One region of the Cryobacterium sp. Sr8 genome, then DNA from elsewhere that is predicted to be linked to it. Evidence: riboswitches for the same ligand, from Rfam matches in the RefSeq annotation. Region 1 holds a riboswitch; the other holds the start of a gene.
What was found. A riboswitch is a leader RNA that binds a small molecule or an ion and turns the genes downstream of it on or off. The one in region 1 is predicted to bind thiamine pyrophosphate.
Positions count from the first base shown of each region.

Region 2: it holds a riboswitch for thiamine pyrophosphate, as region 1 does, so the genes downstream of both, E3T54_RS05060 (MFS transporter) here and E3T54_RS06205 (ECF transporter S component) in region 1, are expected to answer to the same signal.

Region 1 is NZ_SOHO01000038.1:17,367-23,167, reverse strand. It holds gene E3T54_RS06225 (ABC transporter permease) at 1-242, shown strand, start outside; gene E3T54_RS06220 (DNA polymerase IV) at 310-1,530, shown strand; gene E3T54_RS06215 (hypothetical protein) at 1,541-1,870, shown strand; gene nhaA (Na+/H+ antiporter NhaA) at 1,917-3,296, opposite strand; gene E3T54_RS16730 (hypothetical protein) at 3,396-3,542, opposite strand; TPP riboswitch at 3,607-3,715, shown strand; gene E3T54_RS06205 (ECF transporter S component) at 3,753-4,388, shown strand; gene E3T54_RS06200 (ABC transporter ATP-binding protein) at 4,397-5,801, shown strand, end outside.
Region 2 is NZ_SOHO01000030.1:3,792-9,592, reverse strand. It holds gene thiD (bifunctional hydroxymethylpyrimidine kinase/phosphomethylpyrimidine kinase) at 1-805, shown strand, start outside; gene E3T54_RS05060 (MFS transporter) at 756-2,120, opposite strand; TPP riboswitch at 2,089-2,196, opposite strand; TPP riboswitch at 2,424-2,533, shown strand; gene E3T54_RS05055 (ABC transporter substrate-binding protein) at 2,572-3,633, shown strand; gene E3T54_RS05050 (ABC transporter permease) at 3,623-4,435, shown strand; gene E3T54_RS05045 (ABC transporter ATP-binding protein) at 4,428-5,222, shown strand; gene E3T54_RS05040 (LLM class flavin-dependent oxidoreductase) at 5,219-5,801, opposite strand, start outside.

The sequences.
Region 1 (5,801 bases):
TGCGCTCGGCGCTCTTCGCCGGCGGTCTCCTCGCCTTCGCGCTCAGCTTCGACGAGATCATTGTGACGACCTTTACCGCGGGAGCCGGGGTGAAGACCCTGCCCCTCTGGATCCTGGACAACCTCTTCAGGCCGAACCAGGCCCCCGTCGTCAACGTCATCGCCGTGGTGCTCGTCATCGTGTCGATCGTCCCGATCTACATCGCCCAGCGCATTGCCGGGGCGGAAAAGATCGTGCGCTGAGGCCGACCGCCGAGCCCGCGCGTGAGCCGGTGTGCGGCCCCGCCCCCGGTGGGTTAGGGTCATCCTGATGAGTAGGCAGGACGGCAGCAACCGAGAGGTCACGACCACCCCGGTCGATGACTCTCGAGCGACCATGCTGCACGTCGACCTGGACGCGTTCTTCGCCTCGGTCGAGCTCCTCGACCACCCCGAACTCGTCGACCGGCCGGTCGTTGTGGGCCACCGTTCCGGCCGGTCGGTCGTGACCGCGGCCAACTATGTGGCCCGGCGGTACGGCGTGAATTCGGCCATGCCGATGTCCCTCGCGCTGCGCCGCTGCCCCGACGCGGTCGTGCTGGAGCCGCACATGAGCCGCTACCAGGACTTCTCCCGGCGCGTCATGGCCATCTTCAACGATGTGACCCCGCTGGTGGAACCGCTCGGGATCGACGAGGCGTTCCTCGACGTGGCCGGGGCCCGGCGCATCCACGGCTCTCCCGCCGAGATCGGCGCGCTGATCCGGCGGCGGGTGGAGACCGAGACCGGGCTCACCTGCTCGGTCGGGGCCGCGTCCACGAAATTCGTCGCAAAGCTCGCGTCCGGCCGGGCGAAACCCAATGGCCTGCTCGTCATCCCCGCCGACGACACGATCGCCTTCCTGCATCCGCTGCCGGTCGGCGCGCTCTGGGGCGTCGGGGCGACCACCGAGCAGACCCTCCTGCGGCTCGGCTTGAAGCGGATCGGCGATATCGCGAACACCCCGTTGTCCGTGCTCCAGGCCGGGGTCGGGGAGGCGGCCGGCCGCAAGCTGCACGACCTCGCCTGGGGGCGGGACCCTCGCGCCGTCAGCGTGGACCGCGAGGAAAAGAGCATCGGCCATGAGGTGACCTTCGAACACGACGTGACGGATGTCGCCCGCCTGCGCAGCGAGATTCTCCGGCAGGCGGATGCGGTGGCCGCCCGCCTCCGCGGCGCCGGCCTCGTGGGCCGCACGGTCGTGCTGAAGGTGCGTTACGCCGACTTCAGCACGGTCACCCGCTCGCGCACCCTGCCCGAGCCCACCAACGTGGGCCGGCGCATCTACGAGGAGGTCGTCGCCGTCTTCGACGCCCTTGCGGCCTCCGGAATCCGGGTGCGGCTGATCGGGGTGCGCGTGGAGCAGCTGGGATCCGGGGACGGAGCGGGCCTCGGCCTGTGGGATCCCGACGACGACTGGCGCGAGGCGGAACTCGCCGTTGACACGGTGACCGCGCGCTTCGGGCGTGGCGCGGTGAAGCCGGCCTCGCACCTCAAACCCGACAGGGGGTAACCTGAGCGGCATGACCAACCTTGTGCTGAAGCTCGCAGAAAATGCTCGATCCGTCGGTGTGCGATCGGCCTACGGCGATCCGATCCAGGTGGAGGGAGTCACGCTCGTCCCGGTGGCACTCGTCCAGTATGGTTTCGGCGGCGGTGACGCCGGGGAGACCGAAGGCGGGGCCGCGGGCGGTGGCGGCGGCGGGATGTCCGTGCCGATCGGCGCCTACGTCAAGACGGGCAACACGGTGCGTTTCGACCCGAACGTCGTCTCGTTGCTCGTGGTGGCGATCCCGTTCGTCTGGGTCGCCGGCCACGCGCTTTCCCGCGTGATCCGCGCACTGAAGAAGTAGCCGCGCTGAAGAAGTAAGCCGCGCCGGGGATTGGCCGCGCCGACGGTCAGCCGGCGGGCGCTTCCCGGCCCGGCTCGGGCAGGAAGACGTCGGGAACCCCGTCGAGGTCGGCGTCCGTGTTCTCTTTCTCCTGGATCCGGCGGTAGTGGCGGTTCCTCGCGCGCAGCAGCACGGTGGCCAGCAGCGCCGCCAGCAGCGAGCCCGAGAGGATCGCCACCTTGGCGTGGTCGTCCTCCGCGCTCCCGTGGCCGAACGCGAGCTCGCTGATCAACAGGGAGACCGTGAACCCCACCCCGGCGAGCACGGCCACTCCGACGATGTCCACCCAGGCCAGGTCGGGGTCGAGTGAGGCCCTGGTGGTCTTCGTCACCAGCCAGGTGGCGAGCAGGACCCCCACCGGCTTGCCGAGAACGAGCGCCGCCATGATCCCGAGGGCCACCGGGTCGCTCAGCGCATCCACCAGGCCCTGGCCGCCGCCGATGGCGACGCCGGCCGAGAAGAACGCGAAGATCGGCACGGCCACCCCCGCCGACAGCGGGCGGAAACGGTGTTCAAAGGATTCGGCCAGGCCCGCGCCGTCGCCGGTGCCGCCGTCCCGGCCGCGGGCCAGCACCGGAACGGCGAAGCCGAGGAGAACGCCGGCCACGGTCGCGTGGATGCCCGAACCGTGCACGAGCGCCCAGGTCATGGCGCCCAGCGGCAGCAGAATGAGCCACGCCGCGAACGCCCGCGCCACGAAGAACTCCGAGTATCGATGCGCCAGGAACGCGTAGAGGGCCAGGGGCAGCACCGCGAGCAGCAGCGGGACGACCTGGATGTCGGCGGAGTAGAAGAGCGCGATGATCACGATCGCCAGCAGGTCGTCCACGACGGCCAGGGTCAGCAGGAAGATGCGCAGGGCGCTCGGCAGGTGGGAACCGATGACGGCCAGGACGGCGACGGCGAAGGCGATGTCGGTGGCCGTGGGGATGGCCCAGCCGCGCAGGGCGCCGGCGCCGCCGCCGAGGTTGATCGCGACGAAGACCAGTGCCGGGACGATGACCCCGCCGACCGCGGCCGCGACGGGCACGACGGCACGGCTGACGACGCGCAGTTCGCCGGCCACGAATTCACGTTTGAGCTCCAGCCCGGCCAGGAAAAAGAAGATGGCCAGGAGGCCGTCCGCGGCCCAGGTGCCGAGACTGAGCCTCAGGTGCCACGGTTCATAGCCGACCTCAAAGTCGCGATGGGCGAAGTAGAAGGGCGCGGCCGGGGTGTTGGCCAGGACCAGCGCGACAACGGTTGCGGCCAGCAGCAGGGCGCCGCCCACGGTCTCCTTGCGCAGGATCGACGCGACGCGCAGGTACTCGGGGTAGCTGCTGCGGCCGAAGATCCGGGCCCTGGCGGAAGGCTGGGGGGTGAGCGATGGTTGAGTCACAGGGGAAATCCTCTGGGTTTCGGCACACGTTCTGCGCTCGAGTTCCGGGCGCACTGAATGAAATGCCGACCAGACTTCCCGGCTCACCAGTATCCAGCGTACACGCGGCTAGGACCGTCGTCGCCGTCCCAGCCGGGGCAGCCGCCACGGTCCACGCACCGGGAGCCCTCGGCGGATCCGGCGTCGGCGCAGGATGAACGATCGCATCAGCACCAGCAGGACGGCGGCCAGGATCAGGGGGACGGCGACGCTCATCCGGGGCGACCGGGTGCGCCGACGCCGGTGGACTCCATCCTGCGAGTCTAGGCGGGTCTATAATCGAAGCGAACACGGGAGTCCGGTTGACCGGGCTGAGAGGAAGCTACCTGGCTTCGACCGTCGAACCTGATCTGGATCATGCCAGCGCAGGGAGGCAAATAATCTCGTAACCCGTGCCCTGTATTCACTACGGAAAGGGCACGACAAGTGCATGCAACAACCACCCCCCGGATTCCCGCCCAGACGACGGCCCGCAAGCCGCGCAACCTGAGGTGGCGGGTCGTCGACATCGTCGTCGCCAGCGTCATCGGCGTCGCCAGCGGACTGATCTTCTTCGCCTGGAACACCGCCTACGTTCCGCTCAGCGCCCCGCTCACGCCCCTCCTTCCCGGCCTGCAGGCCCTCCTGGGCGGCGGATGGCTCTTCGCCGGGGTGCTCGGCGGCCTGATCATTCGCAAGCCAGGGGCCGCGCTCTACACCGAACTTCTCGCTGCCGTCGTGTCCACGCTGATCGGCAACCAGTGGGGTCCGCTCACGCTCGTCTCCGGGCTGGCCCAGGGACTCGGTGCGGAGCTGGTGTTCGCGGTGTTCCTCTACGCCAACTACCGTGCGTACGTCGCCGTCCTGGCCGGCGCCGGGGCGGGCCTGGCCCTCGCGATCAACGACCTGGTGCTCTGGTACCCCGGCTCGGCCGCGGCGTTCGCGACGATCTACACGGTGTCCGCCGTCGTGTCCGGCGCAGTGATCGCCGGGCTGCTGTCCTGGCTGGCCATGCGCGGCCTCGCCAGGACGGGGGCACTCGGCCGGTTCGCCGCGGGTCGCGAGATTCGCGCCGACGTCTAGTCGCACTGATGACGCCGCCGGCAGCACCAGACCTCCGCGTTGCGGGGGCGTCGATCGACGCCTCCGGCTGGGGCTGGCGTCATGCCGGACGGCGGGCGTGGGCGGTCAGGGACCTCGACCTCCGCATCGACCCGGGCGAGCGGGTGTTGCTGCTCGGCGCATCCGGGGCGGGGAAATCCACCCTCGTGCACGCCCTGGCCGGGGTGATCGGCGCCGCCGAGGAAGGCGAGGAACGGGGGCGGCTCCTCGTCAACGGGAGCAGTCCGGCCGACGCGCGCGGGCAGGTGGGGCTGGTGATGCAGGACCCGGATTCCCAGGTGATCCTCGCCCGGGTCGGCGACGACGTCGCGTTCGGCTGCGAGAACCTCGGTGTGCCGCGGGAGGAGATCTGGCGCCGGGTGTGCGACTCGCTCGCGATGGTCGGACTCGACCTGCCCCTCGGCCACCCCACCTCCGCGCTGTCCGGCGGACAGAAGCAACGCCTCGCCCTGGCCGGAGTGCTGGCGATGCGTCCGGGGCTGCTGCTGCTCGATGAACCCACGGCCAACCTCGATCCGTCCGGCGTGCTGGAAGTGCGGGAATCGGTGGCCCGGGTGCTCGAGCACACGGAGGCCACCTTCGTCGTGATCGAGCATCGGGTCGGCGTGTGGCAGCACCTCGTCAACCGCGTCATCGTGCTCGACCCGGCCGGGGGAGTCCTGGCCGACGGCCGGCCGGGCGATGTGCTCCCGGCGGAGGGCGACCGGCTGTCGGCTTCCGGGGTGTGGGTTCCGGGCATCGCGCACGACCTCCCCGCGCGGCGCCGGACGCCGCAGGCATCCGCTCGCCTCCTCGGAACGCAGGCGCTCGCCATCGCGCGTACCCGGGATGCGGTCGTCGCACGCGACATCGAGGTTGAGGTCATCGAGGGGGCCGCGCTGGCCATCACCGGACCGAATGGGGCGGGGAAGTCCACGCTGGCCCTGACCCTGGCCGGCCTTCTGAAGCCGGCCGCCGGTCGGGTGCTCGCGGACCCGCGCTTGTCCGGCGGAGCCCCGGCCGAACCGATCCGCTGGACGTCCCGCCAACTGCTCACCCGCATCGGCACGGTGTTCCAGGACCCCGAGCACCAGTTCGTGGCCGGCACGGTCCGAGCGGAGCTGGCCGTCGGGCCCCTCGCGCTCGGACTCCCGGAGCCGGTGATCTCTGCCCGGGTGGACACCCTGCTGCAGAGGCTGCGAATCGACCACCTCGCGGAGGCGAACCCGTTCACCCTGTCCGGAGGCGAGAAGCGCCGGCTGTCGGTCGGCACGGTCCTGGCCACCCGGCCCGGTGTGCTCGTGCTCGACGAGCCCACCTTCGGCCAGGACTTCCGCACCTGGCGGGAGATCGTGGCCCTGCTCGCGGAGCTCATCGACGCCGGCACCGCCGTGG
Region 2 (5,801 bases), on a different contig from region 1:
CGATCCAACAGGTGGGGCCGGCATCCAGGCGGACTTGAAGAGCATTGCCGCGCAGGGCGGCTACGGGATGGCCGTCGTCACCGCGCTGGTTGCCCAGAACACCCACGGGGTGAGGTCGGTGCATATTCCGCCGGTGGCCTTCCTTCGTGAACAGCTCGATGCCGTCAGTGACGACGTCACTATCGATGCGGTCAAGATCGGGATGCTCGGCAATGCCGAGATCGTTCAGGCCGTCGATGACTGGTTGGAGAAGGTGAAACCGCCGGTGGTGGTGCTTGACCCGGTGATGGTCGCCACCAGCGGCGACCGGCTGCTCGAGCCGGCTGCAGAAAGCGCCATGATCCGGCTGCTCAGCCGGGTCGACTTGGTCACACCGAACCTGGCGGAATTGGGGGTGCTGTTGGGAGAGCCGACCGCTTCGACCTGGCCGCACGCACTCGAGCAGGGCAAGCGACTCTCGTCGGCGCATAAGGTCATTGTGCTGGTCAAGGGCGGCCATCTAGAGGGTGCCGTGTGCCCGGACGCGCTGGTGGATGCCACCGGCCAGCTGCCCGCCGGCCGGCAGATGATTGAGGTTGCAGCCGATCGGGTGGACACCGCCAATACCCACGGAACCGGATGTTCGATGTCGTCGGCGATGGCGACATTGCAGGCCCGGCTCGGGGACTGGAGCGTCGCGTTATCGATGACTAAGTCCTGGTTGCAGGAGAGTCTGGAACACGCCGACGAACTCGAGGTCGGTACCGGGCGTGGTCCTATCCACCACTTTCATCGGTTGTGGGCAGGCGGGCCGCCCCAAGGCTGACCCGCACTGTTTCGGGGCCGGCCAGCGCGCCGGTCAGCACGAGCGCTCCAGCCAGTGCGAGCAGCGCTGCGACGGCGCCGTGGTCGCCGAGCACATTCTGCAGGGCCGGCAGATAGTACGGGTAGAGGGCTGGAATGACGATGGAAAGGCTATAACCGACCCCGTAGCCGCTGGAGCGCACGGCAGTCGGGAAGCGTTCGGCCAGGTAGGCGCCGACCGGGCCGTAGCCGGAAACGGTGACGATCTGCAGCGCCACGACCAGCAGCACCAAAGCCGTGGTGCCGGCGGCGGTGAAGACGGCTAGGAAGATCACCGGTCCCAGTACCGCTGCGATCAGGCCGAAGCCGATGAAGAAAACGCGGCGGCCGGTGAACGTCGACAGGTGCCCACAACCGGCCATGGTGAAGGCGCTTGCGGCGGTGCCGCACATCATCGCGAACGTTATGGTTTGTGCGCCCACGTCGGCATCGGCGCCGAGTTGCCCAGTCAGCACCGGGATGGCCATGTAAGTCAGCAACCACATGCCGCTCATCAGAATGAATACCTGCCACAGCGCCCGGCGGTGTTCGCCGATGAGAATTTCCTTCAGCGGGTTCGTGCGGCGTGGGGTCTGGGTCCACATCGGGGAATCCTCAACCCGGGCACGATAATAGGCGAGCATTCCAAAAGCGAGCACGGCGCCGAGCAGGAATGGGATGCGCCAGCCCCATGCGTTGTAGCTGGCGGTGTCGAGCGTGCCGTGGAGTACGAACACCAGGCCGGCGATGGTGGCGTTGGCCCAGGGTGACATCCACATGATCAGCCCGCTGACAAGCCCTCGCCGTTCAGGTTCGGACCATTCCATCGCCAGTGGAACAGCCGAGGTGTATTCACCGCCGAGAAAAATTCCGCCGAGAAAACGCAGCGCCAGGATCAACAGGAGCGATCCTGCACCGAACACGGCGTGGCTGGGAACCAGTGCGATGAGCAGTGTCGTCAGCGCCACGCCGGTGAGTGCGACCTTGGTCGTCGCCGTGCGGCCGATGCGGTCGGAGATCGGACCGAAGATCGCTGCTCCTATCGGCCGCCCGAGCAGCGTCGCGACAAAGATCAGTCCGGCGTTGCTGACCAGGTTTTCCGACCCGAAAAGATGCGCCGCTGCTGGCGTCAGGGCGATGACGGGTAGGAAGATGTCGAATTGGTCCACATAGTTGCCGAAGATCCCGCCCCGTATGGCGCGGCGCATGCCTGGCGGTGCAGACGGTGGCAGTTGAGCGGGGGCAGAGGCGGGGTTGGGGTGGGCGTAACGCATCAACTTCACTTCCTTTGCCGGCATTACCCGGTAGGTTCAACGGTCGAAGCTGCCTCAGCTTCCTCTCAGCCCCTGCAAGAGGGCTCCCGTGTGGACGAGGAACAACGTAGCACTCTGTGTCAGGGGCTGCGTTTAGCCATGTTTGCGTTCGGCCATGTTCTGGCCCCTTTTTTCTGGTTGTGATTGTCTGCAAGCGCGCGGCGAGAGTGGGGATCTGGCGGCGACCTCGTCGGAGTCGTAATGGTGCTGTTCGATGACTTGGTACGCACGCATGGAGTGTGAACCAACACGTTGTTCGTCCAGGCTTGGCTGTTTCTTGGTTACACTCGTCTTGAACACGGGAGTCCGGTGAGCCGGGCTGAGAGGAAGATTATCAATCTTCGACCGTCGAACCTGATCTGGATCATGCCAGCGCAGGGAGGCAATTTTCTCACACCCGTGCCCTGATATTCCTGCAATCAAGGAGGGCACGACAGTGCAACTATCTCTACTCAAAAGTGCGCCTTCGTCGTGGGTGACGGTGGGCGCGCTGGCTCTTGCCGCGGCGACAGTTCTGAGTGGCTGCGCCTCAGGCTCGGCGACTGGCACCGCCTCGTCTACCGCGTTGACTCCGGTGACCTTCGCCTTGGACTGGACACCGAACACCAATCACACCGGGCTGTATGTCGCTCTTGAGAAGGGCTACTTCACGCAGGCGGGGCTTGAGGTGAAGGTGCTCCCATACAGCCAGTCATCCACCGACGCACTCATCAACGCCGGCTCAGCTGACTTCGGTATCAGCTTCCAGGACGCGGCCACCTTCGCGGCGGCAGCGGGTGTGCGCAACATCTCGGTGATGTCGGTGCTGCAGCACGACGCTACGGCGATCGGGGTCCTGGCCAGCCGCGACGACATTCGCAGCCCCAAGGACCTCGACGGCAAGACCCTCGGCATGGCAGACCCCAGCGCAACTTTCCCCACCGAGGCTGCGGATGTCATCAAGAACGACGGTGGAACGGGCGAGTTTAGGAAAATCACGCTGGGCACCTCCGCCTATGAGGCCCTCTATGCCGGCAAAGTTGACTTCACCTCGGCATTCACCACCTGGGAGGGCATCGACGCCGCTCTTCGCGGCACCCCGATGAAGTTCTTCGCTCTGCACGACTATGGCCTACCGGACCAATACTCGGTGATCGTCGAGGCAAACCGGGACTGGACGGCCAAGTACCCTGCCGCCACTGCTCAGTTCGTCCAGGCCCTGCAAAAGGGGTACCAATACGCCGCCGACCATCCAGATGCCGCGGCGAAGATTTTGATCGACGCCAACCCCGGTGCCTTCGAAAACACGGAACTCGTGTACCAAAGCCAGGAAAAACTGAGCGCTTCCTACCTCAAAGACGCCAACGGTAAAGTAGGCACTCAAACGGCAGACACCTGGCAGCAGCTGGCCGATTCCCTCTACCGTGCCGGCCTCTTGGCCGACGAAGACGGCAAACCGCTCACAGCGCCGCTGGACACGTCGACACTGTTCACTGAGCACTACCTCAGTGAAAAATAGCATCACCGTGAAGCGGGCTACAGCGCCCCGCACGACTGCACTCTCGGCGCTAGCGCCTCCCGCCGCGATCCTCACCGCGCTCGTGATCACCTGGCAGGTGGCGGTGACGGCAGGCGGAGTGCAGCCGGCGATCCTGCCCTCCCCGCAGCGCATTCTTCAGCAGGGCTGGGAGGCCCGCACCACGATCTGGGACAATACGCTCCCCACCCTGCAGGAGACGTTTCTCGGCTTCGCCGTCTCCCTGACCGTCGCTTGGACGCTGGCAATCCTGATCGATTTTTCGCCATGGCTGCGGCGAGCACTGGTGCCACTGCTGGTGGCATCCCAAGCTATACCCATCATTGCGATCGCGCCGCTGATGATCATCTGGTTCGGATTCGGAATGCTGCCCAAAGTCATCGTCATCGCCCTGGTGACATTCTTTCCGGTCACGGTCGGACTGATTGACGGCTTCAACCGCACCGATCGGGACGCGATCAATCTGCTGCGCAGCATGGGGGCTAACCGGTGGAAGCAGTTCGTGTACGTGCGTCTTCCGTCGGCGCTTCCCTCGTTCTTCACGGCCCTTCGAATCGGAATCGCCTACGCCGTCACCGGTGCCATTTTTGCCGAGTACGTCGGCGCCGAGCGAGGCCTGGGCATTTATATGGCGGTGATGAAGAACTCGTTTCGCACCGATCTTGTGTTGGCTGCCGTTGCGGTGACCGCGTTCGTGAGCGTGTGCCTGTTCCTGTTGACCTACGTCGCCGAACGGGCGATCATCCCTTGGCATTCGAAGGAACGCAGGAGCTGGCATGGCTGAGGCGACTCCCCCGAAGATCGAACTGCGCGGAATAGGTAAGTCGTTTCCGCTCGGCCACGGGCAGGTACGGCCGGTCCTCGACGACATCGCCTTCTCGGCGCGGCCGGGCGAATTCGTTGCCGTGATCGGTCCGAGCGGATGCGGCAAGAGCACCATGTTCAACATCATGGCCGGCCTGGAGACGGCCAGTTCCGGCGAGGTCTTAGTCGACGGGGATGTCGTCACCGGTCAACACGAACACTTCGCATACATGCCGCAGAAGGATTTGTTGTTCCCGTGGCGCAGCATTCTGGAGAACACATCCCTCGGCCTCGAGGTTGCGGGGGAAACCAAGAAGACCGCCCGAGCACGGGCGGCCAGTCTCTTTGCGGCCTTCGGCCTGTCCGGTTTTGAAGATGCACATCCTTTCGAACTCTCCGGAGGCATGCGCCAGCGCGCGGCCTTGCTGCGCACCGTGGTGCAGGGCAGAGATGTCCTGTTGCTGGACGAGCCGTTCGGGGCCCTGGACTCCCTCACCCGCACCGACATGCAGTCCTGGTTGCAGGGGGTGTGGTCCCAGAACGCCTGGACTGCGGTGCTGATCACCCACGACATCCGTGAGGCGATTTACCTCGCCGACCGGGTGGTCGTCCTCAGCGCGCGGCCGGCATCCGTGCGGCTGAACCTGACCATCGACCTGCCCCGGCCGCGCGAGCTGTCGATGACCACCTCGGCAGAGTTCGCCGGATACGAACGCACGCTCCTGGCGACCCTGCACGAGGAAACCCTCTCGCCCAGAGGACCCTAAACCGCAGCGCCGATCGTGGGTCGTTCCAGCCCCAGGTGCCCACGTAAGGTATCCGCGGTATAGCGGGTGCGGAACAGACCGCGCCGTTGTAACACAGGGATCACCCGGTCCACGAACTCATCCAATGATTCCGGCAGCAGCGGCGGCATCACATTGAAGCCGTCCGCGGCACCGGAACGAAACCACAACTCGATTTGGTCGGCGATCTGCTCCGGCGTTCCGACCATGGTGCAATGCCCACCGCCGGCGGCGAGCCGGCCCAGCAACTGCCTTACCGTGGGCTGCTCAGCCTCGATAATTCGTAGGATGGTCGCATACCGGCCCTGCGGCCCGGTGAAGCCGGCCAGCGGCGGCAGCGGCGGCACCGGCACATCCAAATCCCAATTGCTGCAATCCTGTTGCACGAACGTTCCCAGCTGCGCGAGCGACTGCTCGGTCGGCAGGAGGGCGTCGACCTCCGCTTGCTTCGCACGCGCCTGCGCCTGTGTGGACCCCACATAAGTGACGAGGCCGGGCATGATCAACACCGTATCCGGATCGCGTTTGGCTACGGCAATGCGCCGTTTCACATCCTGGTAG